Regions from separate parts of the Arthrobacter sp. GQ119 genome, predicted to be linked through region 1. Evidence: predicted binding sites of a transcription regulator. Region 1 holds the regulator's gene; each other region holds the start of a gene.
What was found. The regulator HrcA, encoded in region 1, represses chaperone genes, less so after heat shock. The targets are predictions, from matches to a motif close to TTNGCACTCGNNNNNNNCGAGTGCNAA.
Positions count from the first base shown of each region.

Region 2: a site for HrcA is predicted at 2,953-2,979, ahead of groES (co-chaperone GroES). Genes of this name have one in related genera too.
Region 3: a site for HrcA is predicted at 2,370-2,396, ahead of AC6CH3_RS19805 (FmdB family zinc ribbon protein). Genes of this name have one in related genera too.

Region 1 is NZ_JCAXEA010000016.1:100,449-107,043, forward strand. Features, by position in the region: gene lepA (translation elongation factor 4) at 1-431, shown strand, start outside; gene hemW (radical SAM family heme chaperone HemW) at 468-1,697, shown strand; gene AC6CH3_RS15640 (DUF4870 domain-containing protein) at 1,768-2,187, opposite strand; gene AC6CH3_RS15645 (mycothiol transferase) at 2,368-2,877, opposite strand; gene AC6CH3_RS15650 (DUF3097 domain-containing protein) at 2,942-3,790, opposite strand; gene hrcA (heat-inducible transcriptional repressor HrcA) at 4,005-5,018, shown strand; gene dnaJ (molecular chaperone DnaJ) at 5,076-6,203, shown strand; gene AC6CH3_RS15665 (16S rRNA (uracil(1498)-N(3))-methyltransferase) at 6,206-6,595, shown strand, end outside.
Region 2 is NZ_JCAXEA010000025.1:36,052-42,646, reverse strand. Features, by position in the region: gene AC6CH3_RS19745 (acyltransferase family protein) at 1-535, opposite strand, end outside; gene groL (chaperonin GroEL) at 806-2,416, opposite strand; gene groES (co-chaperone GroES) at 2,502-2,795, opposite strand; gene AC6CH3_RS19730 (hypothetical protein) at 3,025-3,456, opposite strand; gene AC6CH3_RS19725 (class I SAM-dependent methyltransferase) at 3,509-4,738, shown strand; gene AC6CH3_RS19720 (shikimate 5-dehydrogenase) at 4,756-5,574, opposite strand; gene AC6CH3_RS19715 (glycoside hydrolase family 3 N-terminal domain-containing protein) at 5,641-6,595, opposite strand, start outside.
Region 3 is NZ_JCAXEA010000025.1:57,710-64,304, forward strand. Features, by position in the region: gene AC6CH3_RS19790 (AAA family ATPase) at 1-892, shown strand, start outside; gene AC6CH3_RS19795 (hypothetical protein) at 889-1,104, shown strand; gene cpaB (Flp pilus assembly protein CpaB) at 1,139-1,879, opposite strand; gene AC6CH3_RS19805 (FmdB family zinc ribbon protein) at 2,011-2,274, opposite strand; gene AC6CH3_RS19810 (5-formyltetrahydrofolate cyclo-ligase) at 2,422-3,033, opposite strand; gene galU (UTP--glucose-1-phosphate uridylyltransferase GalU) at 3,123-4,028, shown strand; gene AC6CH3_RS19820 (GNAT family N-acetyltransferase) at 4,035-4,655, shown strand; gene AC6CH3_RS19825 (hypothetical protein) at 4,768-5,739, shown strand; gene AC6CH3_RS19830 (SDR family oxidoreductase) at 5,772-6,572, shown strand.

The sequences.
Region 1 (6,595 bases):
AGACGCGCGGCTACGCCTCGCTGGACTGGAAGGCCGACGGCGAACAGGTCGCCGACCTGGTCAAGGTGGACATCCTGCTCCAGGGCGAACAGGTGGATGCCTTCAGCGCGATCACGCACAAGGACAAGGCCTACGCCTACGGCGTGATGATGACCGGCAAGCTGCGCGAGCTGATCCCGCGCCAGCAGTTCGAGGTGCCGATTCAGGCGGCCATCGGATCCCGGATCATCGCCCGTGAATCCATCCGCGCCATCCGCAAGGACGTCCTCGCCAAGTGCTACGGCGGTGACATCTCCCGCAAGCGCAAACTGCTGGAAAAGCAGAAGGAAGGCAAGAAGCGCATGAAGATGGTGGGCCGCGTGGAAGTACCCCAGGAGGCCTTCATCGCCGCCCTGACCACCGACGAATCCAAGGACAAGGCCAAGAAGTAGTGATGACCGTGGCCGCAACCACCGGAGGCCGCACGCATGCCTAGCGTTCTTCCCCTGGGTGACCCCGCGCCGTCGGACGGTCTGCTGCCCCAACAGGCGGCGGACGGTGCGGCAGAGCGGGCCTTTGGGCTCTACGTGCACATCCCGTTCTGCGCGGTGCGTTGTGGCTATTGCGACTTCAACACCTACACGGCCACGGAGCTCGGGGGCGGCGCCTCCCAGGACGCATACGCTTCCACCGCGATTTCGGAAGTGGACCTTGCCGCGCGGGTCCTGGAGCAGTCGGGCCTGCCTGCCCGGAAGCTGAGCACCGTGTTCTTCGGCGGCGGCACGCCGACGCTCCTGCCGGCAGAGGACCTGGCCAGAATCCTTGGTGCCGCCATCGAGAAATGGGGGATTGAACCGGACGCCGAAGTGACCACGGAGGCCAACCCCGATTCAGTCACGCCGGAGTCACTGCAAATGCTCGCAGACGCGGGGTTCACGCGGGTCTCCTTCGGTATGCAGTCCGCGGTGCCCCACGTGCTGAAGGTTCTGGACCGCACCCACACCCCAAGCCGTGTCCCGCTTGTGGTGCAGTGGGCGCGCGACGCCGGACTCGCCGTCAGCCTGGACCTGATCTACGGAACGCCGGGGGAGTCCCTCGACGACTGGCGCTTCTCCCTGGAGACCGCACTGTCGTACCAGCCGGACCACATCAGCGCCTACGCGCTGATCGTTGAGGACGGCACCAAGCTCGCCGCCCAGATGCGCCGTGGCGAAGTTCCCGGAATCGACGACGACGACCATGCCGACAAATACGAGCTTGCCGACCAGATGATTTCGGACGCCGGCCTCCGCTGGTATGAGGTCAGCAACTGGTCGGCCACTGCCGAACAGGCGTGCCGCCACAACCTGGCCTACTGGCGCGGGGACGACTGGTGGGGCATCGGACCTGGCGCGCACTCGCATGTCGGTGGAGTCCGCTGGTGGAACGTGAAGCACCCCACGGCCTATGCCGGCAGGCTCGGCTCCGGCGTGTCGCCCGCCGCCGGCCGCGAAACACTCGACGCCGCTACCCGCGGCGTGGAGCGGATCATGCTTGAGACCCGGCTCGCATCGGGGGTGGCGGTCAGCTCGCTGTCCGACGCGGGCAAACACGCTGTGGCCGGGCTCATTGCCGACGGTCTCGTGGCACCGGCGGAGGCTTTCCGCGGCCTGCTGGTTCTGACCCTTAAGGGCCGCCTGCTGGCCGACGCCGTGGTCCGCAGAATCCTGCCGGATTGAATCTGCAGGCAACAGCAGCGGCTTAAACAACAGCGCCCCAGACCCAAACGGGTCTGGGGCCGCTTTGCGGTTACTTGATCCAGCGGAGGTTGTACTGGTACCGGTGCGGCTGGCCCCGGTTGACGTGGATACCGGCGGACACCGCGAAGCACGTCAGCGCAATCCAGATCAGGGTGGCAATGACAGCGAAAATATTTCCCACCACCGGGAGGAGGACCAGAAGGTTCGCGAGCGCCGCCGCGATGGTGGGCGGCAGGGTGAAGTTGAGGGCTTCCTTGGATTCCTGAGCCGTGAACGGTCCACGCTCCCGGAAAATGAGGTAGATCAGCAGTGCCGGCACGCAGCCGAGGATACCGCCGAAGTGTGCCAGCGTTGCCCACTGCCGGTCCTCGCTGGCAGTCAGCGGAAGTGCATTGGCCGGCACGCCATGGTACTGGGGCACGTCAGGGCCGGACTGATGGTCCCTGCGGTCACGAGCGTCTTCTGCCACGGTTTGTCTTCCTTAAACTTGCGTTGATGCGGTGGCGCCGGTGGTTCGCCGCCGGCCGGTTGCGCCGGACGGCGGCGTGAAAGGCTCCCCTCCAAGAATACTGGGTCGGGCGCAAAATGAACGACGCGCCGCAGGCAGCAGCTTCCCTGACCGTGCGCGTCCTTTAGGCCTGCCCGTCCTTTATCCGTGCTCGGGGTTCAAGCCTTTGGCGTACGCGGCCTGCCCCACGTGCTGGAGGCAGTCAGCAAAGGTGCTGACCAGCCGCACCCCGAGAGTGACGGGCGGGTCCCAGTGATAGTCGACGATGCGGTCGAGGTCATCGTCGCCGAGGGTTTTCAGGAACTCGACGGTCTGCCGGTGAACGGCATCGTAATATGCGAGCAACAGCTCCGGCGTACCGTGCACCGCGTCGACCTGGTCGGTCGAATGACCGTAGCCAGTGTCGCGTTCGGGAAGCTTCAAATTGAAGCGGCCGACGAACCCCTGCGAGGACCACACCTGATCCAGTCCCGCGGCGGAGGCGACCTGCGAGTCCTCTATCCGGCTGAGATGCCAGATTAACCACGCAATCGAGTTTCCGCTGCCTGCCGGCCGGCGGATGAGGGACCCGCCGTCGGATCCTTCCAAAACGGCGGCCACAGTGTCATGGATCCGGCCGAAGGCGTCCAGCAGCAAGTCGTTGGATTTCATCTCGGCACTGTATCGCTAAGGCCTGGGTATTTCTAAGGCACAGGTATTTCTAAGGCGGGGCACTCTAAGGCACGGTGAGGAAGTCGATGACCTCCTCCACCCGTCCCAGCAGGGCAGGTTCGAGATCGGCATAGGTCCGCACCGCTCCCAGGAGTTTCTGCCAGCCCAGGCCGATGTCCTCCTTTGTGGCGTGCGGCCAGCCGAAGGCGGCGAGGATCCCGGTCTTCCAATCGGTGCCCCTGGGCACCACAGGCCACTGCGCGATCCCCAGGACGGAGGGCCGGATGGCCTGCCAGACATCCACATACGGGTGGCCGACGATGAGCACGTTGCCGGCGGCGCCTGGTGAAGCCATGACCGTCTCGGCAATGCGGGACTCCTTGGAATCCGGGACAAGATGGTCCACGAGGACGCCCAGCCTCCGGCCAGGCCCCGGGCGGAAGGCGGCGACCGCCCCCGCCAGGTCGTCAATGCCGTGAAGGGGCTCGACGACGATTCCCTCCACCCGGAGATCGTCGCCCCAAACCTTCTCGACGAGTTCAGCGTCGTGCTTGCCTTCGACCCAGATCCGGCCGGCCTTGGCCACCTGGGCGCGCTGGCCCTCCACCCGAACGGAGCCCGACGCCGTGCGACCGGCCGGGGCGGAACCTGGCCGCTTGGCCGCCGGCGGCATCAGCCGAATAGGCTGGCCTTCCAGCAGGAACCCGAAGCCGAGCCTGAAGGAACGTGACTTGCCGCGGCGGTCCTCCAGGGCGACCACATGCATCCCGCCGGACTTCTCCACCCGCGTCACGGCACCGACCCAGCCGGACTGCACGTCCTCCAGGACCATGCCGCGCTCCACCGGCACTTCCGGCAAATCGTTCTTGGCGGGCGCTGCAATCTCCTGCGGACCCCACGTCTGATACTGCATAGTTAAACACCGCTTTGCGCTAGGAGGCTGCCGCCCCGGCCGGGAATCAGCCTCCGGGCGGACACGGGTCCGGAATTTCGCCCGGAGCGGTACCAATGCTAACAACGGCCCGTCTCATATTAGACTTGTTAGCACTTAGGGATGTCGAGTGCTAACCATGCGTCGCCGGGCGCTGCATGGCTTTGCCCGGAAAACGGTTGATCGGAGGTGGATAGTGAGCGAACCACGCAAGCTCGAGGTGCTGCGCGCCATTGTGGAGGACTACGTCCATTCCCGCGAGCCTGTGGGCTCCAAAGCGCTCGTCGAGCGCCACCATTTGGGCGTTTCCAGCGCCACCATCCGCAACGACATGGCCGCGCTCGAGGACGAGGGGCTTATCACAGCACCGCACACCAGCGCCGGGAGGATACCCACCGACAAGGGGTACCGGCTGTTCGTGGACCAGATTTCGGCGGTCAAGCCCCTGTCCCCGGCTGAGCGCCGCGCCATCCAGTCGCTGCTGGAGGGGGCCGACGATCTCGACGACGTCCTGGACCGCACGGTAAGGCTCCTGGCGCAGCTGACCAACCAGGTTGCCGTCGTGCAGTACCCGCACCTGAGCCGCGCCGTGGTGCGCCACATTGAATTCGTCCAGCTGGCGCCGCGCAAGGTCCTCATTGTGCTGATCGCGGATTCGGGCAAGGTCGAGCAGCGCGTCGTGGACGTCGGGCAGGAACTCAGCGACGACACGCTGACGGCCTTGCGGACCAGGTTCCTCTCGGGAGTCGCAGGCATCGCGCTGACCATGCTGCCCCAGTACCTGGCCGCCGTGGTGGCCGGCTGCGCTCCGGCCGAACGTCCCGCTGCCGCCGCCCTGAGCAAGGCCCTTGAGGCACTCTCGCACAGCAGCAGGGAAGACCGCATGGTCATGGCCGGCACCGCGAACCTGGCACGGTCCAACGTGGACTTCCCGCTCAGCATCGGACCCGTCCTCGAGGCCCTGGAGGAGCAGGTGGTCATGCTGCGGCTCCTCAGTGAGATGGCGCAGGACCCCCGCGGCGTGACCGTGAGCATCGGCCGGGAGAACCCTTACGACGGACTCGCCGAGGCGTCGGTGGTGGCCACCGGCTATGGACCGGACGCCACCGCGAAGATCGGCATCCTTGGGCCCACCCGTATGGACTATCCCACCACCATGGCCGCCGTCCGCGCGGTGGCCCGCTACCTTTCGAGGGTTCTCGGCCCGTAATCGCACGGCCCGACGAATCCGATACCCAGGCACCATAACCAGGAAGAGATACGAACTTTGAGCAGCCACTACGACGTTCTTGGAGTCTCCCCGGAAGCCACCGGAGAAGAGATCAAAAAGGCCTACCGCAAGCTGGCCCGCACCCTGCACCCGGATGTGAACCCGGGACCTGAAGCCTCGGACCGGTTCAAGGCCGTCACCCATGCCTACGAAGTGCTGTCCGATCCGCAGAAGCGCAGGGTCTATGACACCACGGGCAACGAGAACGGCACGGACAACGGCTTCGGCGGCGGCAGCTACGCCGGCCAGGGCTTCGCCTTCCAGGACATTTTCGACACCTTCTTCGGCGCCGGCGGAACCGCAGGCCCGGCTTCGCGGGTCCGTCGGGGACAGGACGCCCTCATCAGCGTCCGGATCGACCTGCGCGACGCCGTCTTTGGCGCCAACAAGAAGCTCGAGGTCGATACCGCCGTCGTCTGCCCCACCTGCGACGGTTCCTGCTGCCGGGAAGGCACGCATCCGGAACGCTGCGACATCTGCGGCGGCAGCGGCCAGGTCCAGCGCGCCGTGCGTTCCATCCTTGGCCAGGTCATGACTTCAGCACCGTGCGGATCCTGTGAAGGCTTCGGGACGGTCATCAAGGACCCCTGCAACGAGTGCAGCGGCCAGGGCCGCATCCGCAGCCGCCGGTCACTGACCATCAAGGTTCCCGCCGGCGTCGCCACGGGCACCCGGATCCAGCTGTCCGGGCAGGGCGAGGCCGGCCCGGCCGGCGGCCCGTCCGGGGACCTCTACGTCGAAATCCGCGTCAACAATGACCCCACGTACGTCCGCGACGGCGACGACCTCCACGCAACGCTGAACATCCCCATGACCGCCGCGGCCCTGGGCACCGAGCTGAGCCTGGACACCTTCGACGGCAAGCAGGAGATCGACGTCAAGGCGGGCACGCAGTCGGGAGAAGTCATCACCCTCCGCGGACTCGGCGTCACCCACCTGCGCGGCTATGGCCGCGGCGACCTCAAGGTCCACCTGCAGGTCGAGACGCCCGCCAAGCTCGATCCGGCGCAGGAAGACCTGCTGCGCCAGCTCGCGAAGCTCCGCGGTGAACAGTTCTCCGAGGGCAAGCTCGCGGCGAGCGGCGGCGTCTTCGCGAAGCTCCGGGACCGCCTCGGTAACCTGTAGCGGTGAGCAACCCCGTATTTTTCACCGCCGCCGGAACTCTGGACAACACCCAACCCGGTTCGGTTTTTGTGCTGGACGGGCCTGAGGCGCGCCATGCGGTGACGGTCAAGCGGCTGGCGGTGGGGGAGCGGGTCGATATCGCCGACGGCGCAGGCAGGCGCCTCACCGGAACTGTGGAGCAGACAGCTCCGGCCGAACTGACCGTGCGTTGCTCGTCCGTTAGCGTAGAGGACCGGCCAGGCGTGCGCCTGGTCCTCGTCCAGGCTCTTGCCAAGGGCGACCGGGACGAACTGGCTATTGAGACGGCCACCGAGCTCGGCATCGACGCAGTCATCCCCTGGCAGTCGGAACGGTCAATTGTGCGCTGGAAAGGCGAGCGCGCCGCCAAAGCC
Region 2 (6,595 bases), on a different contig from region 1:
GGGCGGCCCCGGCGAAGATGAGCGGCCACAGAATGAACACCTGGCCCTGAATGGACAGGGACCAAAAATGCTGCAGCGGGCTGGCGCCCGCGTGGTTCTGGGCGTAGTAGTCCACCGCGGTGTCCGCGAGCAGCCAGTTCTGCCGGTACAGCAGTGAGGCCCAGGCCTCGTTGAGAACGTCCGGCCAGCGGCTCTGCGGAATGACCAGCCAGGTGCCCGCCAGGACACCGAGAATCACCACGACGGCGGCAGGAATCAGCCGCTTGAAGAGGTGCAGCCAGTGGTTGACCAGGCGCAGCGGCCTGCCGTTTTCGACCTTGCGGACAAAGGACAGCGTGAGCAGGAAGGCTGAGATCAGCAGGAAGATATCCACGCCGCCGGAGACTCGTCCCAGCCAGACGTGGTAGGTGACCACCATGAGGACGGCGAGGGCGCGGAGCCCCTGGACCTCGGGGCGGTAGCCCTGCTTGGCCTTGACCTGAGCGGAGCGTGTGACTTCACCGGCGTGGCGGGACTCGTTCCCCCGCTGGCCCATCATTCTCGCTACTGGCACAAACATCCCCTCAAAGCCGGTGGCACACAAAACATCCATGTTACCAATTCGTGATCTTTGCGGCCAAACCGGCAGCTGCGTGCGGCGTGTCCCTCTCCAGGGCCGGCGGCAGGGCCGGCGGCAGAATCACCTTGCGGGAGAGCGGATTTCCACCTCGGGGAGTTCCACAGCAGGGATTCCCACAGCAAAAGAGCCGGCCCAGCTAGGCTGGACCGGCTCTTTTCTGGCGTTGCCGCCGTGCGGGGCTGCAGCCTAGTGGCTGTGGCCTGCGTGCTCGTCTTCCTCGGCAGGCTTCTCGGCAACAAGGGTCTCGGTGGTGAGAACCAGCGCGGCGATGGAAGCCGCGTTGCGGAGGGCTGCACGGGTGACCTTGACGGGGTCGATGACGCCCGCTGCGATCAGGTCCTCGTACTCGCCGGACTTGGCGTTGAAGCCGTTGTTGGTTTCGAGTTCGGCAACCTTGGCGGTGACGACGTAGCCGTCGTGGCCGGCGTTCTGGGCGATCCAGCGCAGCGGCTGGACCAGGGCGCGGCGGACGATGCCAACGGCAGCTGCTGCGTCGCCTTCGAGGGCGGTGACGGCCGGGTCCTCGTCGAGTGCCTTCAGGGCGTGGATCAGCGCGGAACCGCCACCGGCCACGATGCCTTCTTCGAGGGCAGCGCGGGTGGAGGACACGGCATCTTCGATGCGGTGCTTCTTTTCCTTCAGCTCAACCTCGGTGGCAGCGCCAACCTTGATTACGCCGATGCCGCCGGCCAGCTTGGCCAGCCGCTCCTGCAGCTTTTCCTTGTCCCAGTCGGAGTCGGTGCGGGTCAGCTCGGCACGCAGCTGGGCAACGCGTGCCTCTACGTCCTCGGCCGATCCGGCGCCATCAACGATGGTGGTGTTGTCCTTGGTGACCGTGATGCGGCGGGCGGTACCCAGCACCTCAAGGCCGACGGAGTCCAGGCTGAGGCCCAGCTCCGGGGAGACAACCTGTGCACCGGTGAGGGTGGCGATGTCCTGCAGCATGGCTTTGCGGCGGTCACCGAAGCCCGGAGCCTTGACGGCAACGACGTTCAGGGTGCCGCGGATGCGGTTGACGATCAGCGTGGACAGGGCCTCGCCCTCGATGTCCTCGGCAATGATGAACAGCGGCTTGGAGCTCTGCAGAGCCTTTTCGAGCAGCGGCAGGAATTCCTGGACAGCAGAGATCTTGCCCTGGTTGATCAGGATCAGGGCGTCCTCGAGGACGGCCTCCTGGCGCTCTGCGTCGGTGACGAAGTACGGGGACAGGTAACCCTTGTCGAACTGCATGCCCTCGGTGAGGACCAGCTCGGTCTGGGTCGTGGAGGACTCCTCGATGGTGATCACACCATCCTTGCCGACCTTGCCGAACGCTTCGGCCAGCAGCTCGCCGACCTCGTCGCTCTGCGCGGAGATAGCGGCCACGTTGGCCACCTGGGTGCCCTCGACGGGGCGGGCGTTCTCGAGCAGGCGTGCAGCAACGGCTTCGACGGAAACCTCGATGCCGCGCTTGATCTGGCCCGGAGCGGCACCTGCGGCAACGTTGCGCAGGCCTTCCTTGACCAGGGCCTGCGCGAGCACGGTAGCCGTCGTGGTGCCGTCGCCGGCGACGTCGTTCGTCTTGGTGGCTACTTCCTTGGCAAGCTGGGCGCCAAGGTTTTCGTAGGGGTCATCCAGTTCGATTTCACGGGCGATGGTCACGCCGTCATTGGTGATCGTGGGGGCGCCCCACTTCTTGTCCAGCACGACGTTGCGGCCGCGGGGACCAAGCGTCACCTTGACCGTATTGGCGAGCTTGTCGATGCCGGCTTCAAGAGACCGGCGGGCAGCGTCGTTGAATGCAAGCTGCTTTGCCATGGTTTGTCCTTTCAAGACAGAACCCCGTGCTGCCGACCGGTCTGATGAAAACCAGACAGGATCAGCGGCACGGGGATCCAGAGAGTTACTTAACGACGATCGCCAGAACGTCGCGGGCAGACAGCACGAGGTACTCTTCGCCGCCGGTCTTGACTTCAGTTCCGCCGTACTTGGAGTAGATAACGACGTCGCCGACGGTTACGTCGACCGGAACGCGGTTGCCGTCTTCGAAGCGGCCGGGGCCTACTGCGACAACTTCGCCTTCCTGCGGCTTCTCCTGCGCGGAGTCCGGGATGACCAGGCCGGAAGCCGTGGTCTGCTCGGCTTCGAGCGGGCGGACAACAATACGATCCTCAAGAGGCTTAATAGAGACCGACACTCGGACCTCTCCTTTTCGTCAGCAAATTCATGGGCAGTAAAACTGTGGTGCCTTGGCGGCAGACCGTCGTCGCGGTGCCGGCAGCAGCCAGGCTGGCAGTTCTTCTTGGGTTAGCACCCTCCTAGGGAGAGTGCTAATGATGACTCTATGTAAGGGGTTAGCACTCGGTCAAGGTGAGTGCCAGATGTTCATCTGCGGTGAACACGCCTAAGCGCCGGAAAGCCGCTGTTCAGCGGCCGGCGAGGGCGTCGAACCCGACATCCTCGCCGCCGTCGTCGTCGCTTTTTGGCGAATTCTTACGCTGGCGGACGAGTACGACGGCGGCCCCCGCGGCGGTCAGGGCCGAGGCCACCAGGACCACCACGCCTCCGGCGCGTGCGCCCGAATACAGGTCCCTGATCTGCCGGGCTTCGTCGGTCGCGTCGTGGATGTCCTTGCCGCCCACCGAGTAGACGGTGGAGTTGAACGAGTCCAGCAGGAAGATGATCACCAGCAGCACGAGGCAGACGATGGCCACAGCCACCCCGGCAATCAGCGCCGGGCGCGCGTACCGGAATAGTCCCTGGTAGCGGGCCACGCCGGCAGGGCTATCGGGAGAACCGGCAGGGCTATCGGGAGAACCGGCAGGCTGGTCTTGGCTGGGAGTTGCACTGGAGTCCATTCAATCCACCCTATCGGGCAAGCCCGCCGGACCCTCCACTAGGCTTGAAGTCATGTCTGACGCACCGCAGGACCAGATCGCACATCTCCTCACTGAAGAAGGATGGCAGTTGCTGGCCTCGCTGGGGCCCTACCGCGAGGATGAGTCCTTCGCGCTTAATTCCAGCCTCCGGAAGAAGGGGCACTCCCCCGATCTGGTGTCCGCTGTGCTTACCCAGTCCAGGCTGCGGACCAGGGCCGAAGCCAAATTCGGCGAATTCGCCCGCCAGATGCTCTTCACCCAGGCCGGCCTCGAGCAGGCAACCCGGCTCAATGTGGCGGCCAGGCATGCCCAGCGCTTCGCCGAGGCTGGTATACGCCACGTGGCCGACCTCGGGTGTGGCCTGGGCGCGGATGCCATGGCGCTGGCGTCGCTGGATATCGCCGTCACGGCCGTGGAGGTCGACGAAACAACCGCCGCGTGCGCCACCATCAACCTCATTCCGTTTCCGCACGCCACGGTGGTGCATTCGGATGCGACTTCCGTTCCTCTCGGTGACGCCGACGGCGTGTGGCTGGATCCGGCCCGGCGCACCACATCCACGTCCGGGACCACGAGGATCTGGGACCCGGAGGCCTTCTCGCCGCCGCTGTCGTTCGTGGAATCACTCGCGGCCTCCGGGCTCGCTGTGGGCGTGAAGATGGGGCCGGGCATGCCGCACGATTCCATCCCGGCCGGCTGCGAGGCCCAGTGGGTTTCGGTGGGCGGCGACGTCACCGAGGTAACGCTCTGGTTCAACGCCGTTGCCCGGCCGGGGATCCGGAGGGCCGCTCTGCTGCTCGGTCCGCAGGGTGCCGCCGAACTCACCAGCGCGGAGGATTTTGACGGCGGCCCTGCGGCACCGGTCGGGCCCGTCCAGGGATACATCTACGAACCCGACGGCGCCGTGATCCGCGCGGGTCTCGTGGCCGACCTGGCCCTGCAGTTGGGCGGGCACCTCGTGGACGAGCACATCGCGTACATCTGCGCGCCGGATGCAGTGGACACCCCCTTCGCCCGGGCCTACAAAGTCCTGGAGGTCATGCCGTACAGCGTGAAGGGGCTCAAGGCCTGGGTGAAGGAGAACGGCATCGGCGTGCTGGACATCAAGAAGCGCGGCACGTCCGTCACCCCCGAGGAGCTCCGGAAGCAGCTCCTCCCGGCGGGCAAGGGCAGCGGGAAGAAGGCCGGCAAAAAGACAGCCACCCTGGTTCTCACCAGGATCGGTGACGATCGGGTGGCCGTCTCCGTGGAACCGGTCTAGGGCTGCTGCACCTGGAGCTACTGGGCGCGAACGAACGCCTCGGCGTCCCGCACCTGCTGGTCGGTGGGGCGGATGCCGGTGTACAGCACGAACTGCTCGAGCGCCTGGATGGTGGCCACTTCCGCGCCCGTGATGACCTGCTTACCGGCTTCCCGGCCGGCCTTGATCAGCGGCGTCTCCGGCGGCAGGGCCACGACGTCGAAGACGACCTTCGCGGCTTGGACCGCTTCGATGGGGAAGGACAGTGAGCCGGCCTCGGCGCCGCCGGCCATGCCGACCGGCGTGACGTTGATGATCATGTCGGCCGTGGCGTCGCCCAGCTCGGCACGCCACCCGAATCCGTAGAGGTCCGCGAGCGCCCGGCCCGCAGCCTCGTTCCGGGCGATGATCGTTACATTCTTGAAGCCGGCATCCCGCAGGGCGGCCGCGGTGGCCTTGGCCATGCCGCCCGCGCCCCTGAGCAGCACCGAGGATTCGCTGGGAACGGCGTTGCGCTCCAGCAGCTGCTCGATCGCCGTGTAGTCCGTGTTGTAGGCGGTGAGGCGGCCGCCGTCGTTCACGATGGTGTTCACCGAGTCGATGGCCTTCGCCGACGGGTCCATGGCGTCGACGAGGGCGATCACGTCTTCTTTGTAGGGCATCGAGACGGCACAGCCCCGGATGCCGAGGCCGCGGACGCCGGCGATCGCCTGGGCGAGGTCAGTAGGCGCGAAGGCTTTGTAGATCCAGTTCAGTCCCAGCTGGTCATACAGGTAGTTGTGGAAGCGGGTCCCGTTGTTGCTCGGCCGGGCCGAGAGCGAGATGCACAGGGTCATGTCTTTGTTCAGAATCGGCACCCCTCCATTAAACGGGCTTTCGGCCCGGCGGGCGGGACGGCGAAGGAATCGCCTGAGTGTTGCGTGTCAGCGGCAGCCGGTGCCGTGGCGGTAGGGCCCGACGGCGGCCGGCAGCTTGCCGGGGGCCGTCGCCTTGCCGGCCAGCACGGCCAGCAGCGCTTTGAAGGCCCCCGGCGTCCGTCCATAGAGTGCCACCTTCGTGGGTGCGGCTGAGCGGGCCAGCGGCCAGGGCGCATCGAGGGCCACGGCGATGTCTCCGCCCGCCGGGGCGCCGCCGTAACCGATGAGGCTCACCAGCGGGCCGGCACCGAGCGTGATGCCTGCGTCCCTCGCGGCCGCGGCAAAGTGGGCCCGGTCCAGGGCGGTGCCACCCGACAGGCGGAGCCGGCCCGGCACCAGCGGTCCGCGGCACGGGCCCGAAAGAACGGTGACGGCAGCGGCAGACACCTTTGCCGAAACGCCCTCCGCGCTGCCCGGGGCGGCCCGCTGCTGCCGGGGAGCAGTGCGGGCGCTCCAGATCATCATGGTCACCACGCGGCGGGCGGCTTCCTCCAGCCGGGGCTGCGGAAGCCTGCCAGCCCCGACGGCGTTGACGATGGCGGAGTGGGCCGCGTTCACGTCGGCCGGCATCAGCAGGAGGTCCGCGCCGGCGGCAAGTGCAGCCGGGGCTTCGGATCCCCGGGGATACCGGGCGCTCACCGCCTTCATGTTCAGGGCGTCCGTGACGGCCACTCCTTTGAACCCCATCCCCCGCAGCGCTGCATAGCTTGCCTTGGACAGGGACGCCGGAACACCCGGCTCAAGGGCCGGGACAGCGATGTGTCCGGTCATGATCATCGGGGTGCCGGCCGCGATGGCAGCTTGGAAGGGTCTCCAGTCCCGGGCCTTCAGCTGTGCCGCCGTCGCTGTCTGGACCGGCAGGTCCTTATGGGAGTCGACGGTCACGGAACCATGGCCGGGAAAATGCTTGACGGAGGACAGCACGCCGGTTGCCAGCATGCCTCGGGAGAAGCCGATGCTC
Region 3 (6,595 bases), on a different contig from region 1:
GGACCACGTCATTTTCTCTCCCGGTTACGGCCGGACGCCCCATGGACGGGCCCTGCACAACTTTGGTCCGCTCTCCGCCGAGGGAGGCCGCGCCAAGTTTGCCCTGGCCATGACCCGTGCCCGGCAGTCCCTGCACGTTCTGACCTGCTTCAAGCCGGAGGACCTCGACAGGAACCGGCTGGCCCATGGCGCCGTTGACCTTTACGAGCTGCTGGACCGCGAGATCTCGGGCAACACGGACCTCGGAACGCCGGCTTCCAGGGCAGCGGCAAGTGAGCAGGCGCTGGGTGCGGATCCGCTCGTGGCTGACCTGGGAGACCGGCTCAGGGCACGCGGTGCACGGGTCTGGCACCAGTACGACGGCGTCATCGACGTCGTGGCCGCGGCCGATCCGTTGAGCACGATGGGCCAGGACGAAGCCGAGATTCCGCGGCCCGTGGCCATTGAGTCCGACGGTACCGAGCAGTACCGCCAGATGACCGTCCGCGAACGCAGCAGGCTCCGCCCGCAGCTTCTGGAACGTCTCGGCTGGCGCTACATGCCGCTGTGGACGATTGAGGTGTTCACGGATCCTTCGGCCTGCGCCGACCGGATTGGCGGCTACCTCGGACTCGAGAAGCCGGTCCGCCCCGTCCGGGCTGTGACCTCACCGGGCTTCTTCGACGAGGATGTCACGGGTCTGGACGACGATCCCTACGGGCCAGCTCCTGAGGAGGACGGCCAGTTCGACGACGGCCTGTTCGAAGACCGCAGCGTTGAGGATGGCCGGGACCAGGATGGGGACCAGGACGAGGACGGCGAGGGCCGGGACGCAGACGGCGAGGACCGGGACGCAGTCGGCGAAGACGATTACGACGCCGGCCTGCCGGACAGGAAGGAAAACGCGCAGTGAGCTCGGATGCAGCAGACCATGACGCCAGCACAGGCGGCGGCCCGGCTCGCGGAAAAAGCACTCCACCAGCCAAGACCCCAGCTCCGGTGACGCCGGCCGGTGCAGTGCCCAACAAGGCCTCCGAGGACGATCCCCGGGCCTGGGGTGACCCGGAGTCCGACAATGACCACGATGCATGGCTCAAGGAGCAGAAGCCCCCGCACTGGGGCTAGCCTCCCATGGCGGCAGCGTCACCGGCTCCCAGAGTCATCGGCCCTTGGAGCCCACGAGAACGAAGAAGAGTTTTCCCTGGGTTGAAGCTCCCGCCAGAGCGCTTGCCTGCGCCGGTGTCGCAGCAACCACTACGAGGCCGTCGGAGTCCCCGGCGGCAAGCCATTGGCCGCCCTGCCCCTCCCGCGCCGAGGTCCAGAGCACCGGAACCGCCTTGGCCAGGACCTTGGACGGGGACTGCTGGTCGAAGCCCGGCCCGCTGGTCAGGACGACGTCGATGAGCATGCCGGGGGAGACGAGCTGGATGGATGAGGGGTCCGCCATGCGCAGCGGGACGGCGGCTGATCCCGGCGGCGACCCAGTCAGCAGGCCGGGCCCCACGAGCTGGGTCTCGGACAGCAGCTGTCCTTTCCGGAGCGGTGCGGCCAGCTGCTTTCCGCTGAGTTGTGCTGCGTCGGTGAGCGTGCCGGCGGAGAGCATGTGGGGCGGGACATCGACTGCTGCCACGTCGCTGCTCCCCAGAGTGGCTCCGGCCGGTAAGTCCCGTGCTGCGGCCAGGGCCGGGGATGTGTGCGCCGGGGCCGGGGTCAGCTGATGGACCGTGATACCGGCCGCCGCGCACAGCAGCAGCGCTACGGCAAGGCGACGGTTGCGGTTCAGCCAGCCCCGCAGACGGCCTGGCCTGCGGCGTTCGGGAGGTCCGGACGCCGAAGTGCCTCTGCGGGGGCGGGCAGCAGGGCGGGAGGTTCTGACGGGAGGCAGTCCGAGAGCTGGCATGCTGCCACGCTATGGAACCCCGGCCCCCGGGCGGCAGTGTATGCCGGCCGTATGTGGAAAGCAGCCCGGCAAAACGCCAGTATGTGGATAACCGCGACGTGGCGGTCAGCCGTGGGAAGGGACGGGAGCGTCTAGCTGGCGGCAGCGGCCGGTGCGGCTGCAGGGGCGGCCGGGGCCGGTGAGGAGGCAGGGGACGGTGACACCGTGCTGCCCTTCGTGTCCCGGGAGTCCGTCCGGTAAAAGCCAGAGCCCTTGAAGACCACGCCTACGCTGTTGAACTTCTTGCGCAGGGTTCCCTCGCATTCGGGGCAGGCTGTCAGAGTGCTGTCAGTGAATGACTGCACGATGTCAAAGGCATGGCTGCAATCCTTGCAGGCATAGGCATACGTGGGCACTGAAGATCCTCCTCTTGGACAAACGACAGGTCCCGTGCTGCGGGGGTGCCACTGCGCGGAATTCCTTGCGGGATCTCCGTGCAGAAACAGCTCCATTAGCAGTCGCAGGGCCTGAGTGCCAATTCTAGCATCTTCCCGCAGATTGCATCAGGAAAGCCGGACCAGGCCGGAGGGCGTCAGTACCGCGTCGACGGGACGGTCGAACCCCTCAGCGGGAATGCTCGACGCGGGCAGGAGTTCGGAGTCGTAAATGACCGCAGCCCTGGGCGCCTGCAGACCCGCGGCCTCGGCGTCCGCCAGGAACTTGTCGTAATACCCGCCGCCCTGTCCGATCCTGTTTCCGCTCATGTCCACGGCCGTCGCCGGCAGGAAGAGCCCTGCCACGTCCCGGATGGTCTCCAAGCCATGGCGTTCTCCGGCCGGTTCCTTGATGGGCGCGTACCGGCTGCGGACAAACTCGCTGTCCGGATTCCACAACACCCAGCTGAGCCCGCGGTCCGGCTCGCATACCGGCAGCAGGACTTTGTGGCCCGCTTCGTGAAGTGCCGTTATCAGCGCGAGGGTGGGCGGCTCGTGGGCCACGCCCAGATAGGCGGTAAACGTCCCCGGCCTGCCGTCCGCGATGGTGGCGGCCCAGGACAGGCCGTGGCGGGCTATCCCTGAGGCGGCTGCCGACAAGGCCTCAGGCTGCAGGCCCAGACGGATTTTCCGGTGCCGGGAACGGATCTCATCCTTTGATTGCCGGGTCGTTTGCGACATGGTGTGCCATCCTTTGTTGCACGGAATCCCGGCCAAGCGACTGCCGGAAGCATTTACTGTATGAATGTTCCCTCCGTTACATTAGTCGAGTGACTTCCACTAATCCTTCAGTCCGCAAGGCCGTCATCCCCGCAGCGGGACTCGGCACCAGGTTCCTGCCTGCCACCAAGGCCATGCCCAAGGAAATGCTCCCGGTGGTGGACAAGCCGGCCATCCAGTACGTAGTCGAAGAAGCTGTACAGGTGGGCCTGAGCGATGTCCTGATGATCACCGGGCGGAACAAGCGTGCCCTCGAGGACCATTTCGACCGGGTTCCTGCGCTGGAAGCAACGCTGGAAGCCAAGGGCGACACCGCCAAGCTCGAGTCAATCCAGGCCGCCAGCAATCTGGGCGACATCCATTACGTCCGCCAGGGCGACCCCAAGGGCCTGGGCCACGCAGTGCTGCGCGCCCGCCAGCACGTCGGCCACGAGCCTTTCGCCGTGCTGCTTGGCGACGACCTGATCGACGCCCGCGACGAACTCCTGAGCATCATGATCGAGGTACAGGCTAAGACCGGCGGCTCCGTTGTGGCCCTCATCGAGGTGGAACCCTCCCAGATCAGCGCCTATGGCTGCGCCGACATCTCGGAGATCGAGGGCGAAGGCTTCGTCCGGATCAACAAGCTCGTGGAAAAGCCGGATGTCGCCGATGCCCCCTCCAACCTGGCCGTCATCGGGCGCTACGTCCTCCACCCCGCCGTCTTCGATGTGCTGGAACGGACGGAACCGGGCCGCGGCGGCGAAATCCAGCTGACGGATGCCCTGCAGGAACTCGCCAGCAGGGACGGTGAAGGCGGCGGTGTGTTCGGCGTCGTCTTCCGCGGCCGGCGCTACGACACGGGGGACAAGCTCAGCTACCTCAAGGCGTGCGTCCAGCTGGCCGTTGACAGCGATGACCTGGGACCCGGCCTTCGCGAGTGGCTGCCGAAGTTCGCTGCCGGCCTGACCCACTAATTCCCCATGAGGGTCAGCCACATCTGGCCGGTGACACTGGAGTGTGGTGACATCGTCCTGCGTCCCATCAGGTACCGGGACCGCAAGGAATGGACTGCGCTCCGTTCGCGCAACAGCGACTGGCTGGCCCCGTGGGAGGCTTCCAACCCGGCCCCGGGCGGAGCCCTTCCCGACTATCGGCAAATGGTGCGGTCGCTGAACACCCAGGCAGCCCAGGGCACAGCCCTCCCTTTCCTCATTACCGCATGGACACCGGGGTTCCGGGATCCTGTCATCGTGGGCCAGTTAACGGTGTCCTCCATTATCTGGGGCTCTGCCATGATGGCCACTCTGGGCTACTGGGTGGATGAGGCGCGGGCAGGCCAGGGCATCGCGCCGACGGCCGTCGCCATGGCCACCGACCATTGCTTCCGGACCTTGGGGCTGCACCGGATGGAAATCAACATCCGCCCGGAAAACCGACCCAGCCTGCGGGTCGTGGAAAAGCTCGGATTCCGTGACGAGGGCTACCGGCCACGGTTCCTGCACATCAACGGGGAGTGGGCGGACCATCGGACTTTTGCCCTGACGTCTGAGGAAGTTCCGGAAGGACTTCTCAACAGGTGGCTGCGTTCGAGGCCAGCCTGAGCGGGGCCCGGCGGGGACTTATCGGCCTTAAGTCCAATGATTTGAGAGGCGCGGAGCGACACACCGAGACGAATGCCACAACAGGTCGCCGATTGCTCATACGGTTTTGTGTGTGGACTTCCCTCTCAGCAGCTCAGTCATCCTTGTGGTCGCTGTCGCGCTCTGGATTGTTTGGGTTGCGCCGTACCTGCTCCGAAGCGGCAGCCACCAATTTCAGGCGGCCGGTGATCTGATGATGGAGAGCGTTGACCACGAATCTGCAAACCCGCAAGCCGGAACGGTCCTTCACATGACCGTCCAGCAGGAGAATCCCATGGACACCAGGAAGAGCAGCGCATCCGGAGCACGCTCCACGCCCGCCGGCAACTCCGCCAAGGGCGGAGGCGCCTTCCGCATCCGCTATGGGCGTGTTGCCATCGCACTGGCAGGACTCCTGTCCTTCGCCACTGCCCTGATATCCGGAGTGCTGGCGGTCTTTGGGCTGGGAACCGGCTGGCTTCCGTCCCTGTCATTTCTGGCGGGTGCCGCCGCCGTCGTGCTTCTCCGCAGGCTCGCCGTGCGTGACCGCCGCAGGAAGGTAAACGCTGCCTTCTCAGCGGCCATGGGTGCGCCTGCGAATCGTCCGCGCCCCGCCGCCCATCCTGCCGTTCCACAGGCCGCTGACGAAACGGCCACACTTCGGGAAAGCACCCTTTTCGACGCCGAAGCCGCAGCCCCCCAGCCCAAGCCGCTGACCGCCGTCGAACTGCGTGAGGCCGCCCTGGCGGTGGCTCTCGCGGCGGGTGACAGGAGCGGCCTGGCCTCGACGACGCCGGATGCTGCCGCCCCGGCAAAAGACGAGTCCGCCAGCTGGGAGCCCGTCCAGGTCCCCAAGCCCACCTATGTCGAGGCCGCCAAGGCGGAACGCCCTGCCCCCGAACCGCTGGACCTTCCGGAGGCCCCCAAAGCCGCCGGCAAGCCGTCGCTCAAACAGGGCACTGCCGCCGCGCCAGCTGTCGCTTCGCCGAACGCCGGGCGCCCGCAGGGCAAGGCGCAAAGCGCCCTTAGCAACCTCGACGACGTCCTGCAGCGCCGCCGCGCATAGCCTCTTTTGACGGCCGAGGGTAGCTGCGAAGCGTGAGCCGCATCTGCGTTGCCGGAGGTACGGGCCAGATTGGCCGGGAAGTTGTGCGCCAGGCGCTGAGCCAAGGGCACGCAGTCGCGGTTCTCAGCCGGAACCCGCCGAGGGAGGGTGCTCACGGGCAGCACGACGGCGCCACCTACTTCCGGGGGGACGCCACCACCGGCGAAGGCCTGCCGGAAGCGCTGGCGGGGGCCGACGTCGTCATTGACTGCCTGGAGGGGCAAACCGGCAAGGCGCTCAGGCAGTTTGCCGCCGGCGGCGCGATTCTGCTCGGTGCAGCCCTGGAGGCCGGAGTGCCGAAGGCGGTCCTGCTGTCCATCGTGAACTGCGATCTGAGCACCTATGGCTACTATCGGTCGAAAGCGGACAAGGAACGGGTATACGCACGCTCGGAGCTGGAGACAGTGGCAGTGCGTGCCACACAGTTCCACAGCCTCCTGGCCCGGATCTTCGCCGCGGGGTCCCGCGTAGGGCTGCTTCCGGCGATCCGCGGGGCACGGTTCCAAACGATCGCACCTGACGAGGTTGCTGCCGCTTTGCTTGAAGCGGCATTGGCGGCGCCGTCAGGGCAGAGCCACCGGCTCTGGACAATCGGGGGCCCCGACGTCACGGATATGGCGGCCATGGCGCGCATGTGGAAGCAGGCGACAGGTTCAAAGGGACTGATAGTCACGTTGCCGCTGCCTGGCCCGATGGGAAAGTTCCTGTGCGCGGGCAGCAACCTGGCCCCCGGAGAGCCCTACGGCACGGTGACATTCGGGGCCTGGTTGGCAAACCGGCCGGAAAATTTGTAGCCTAGGGAAACCGGCGTTGCGGT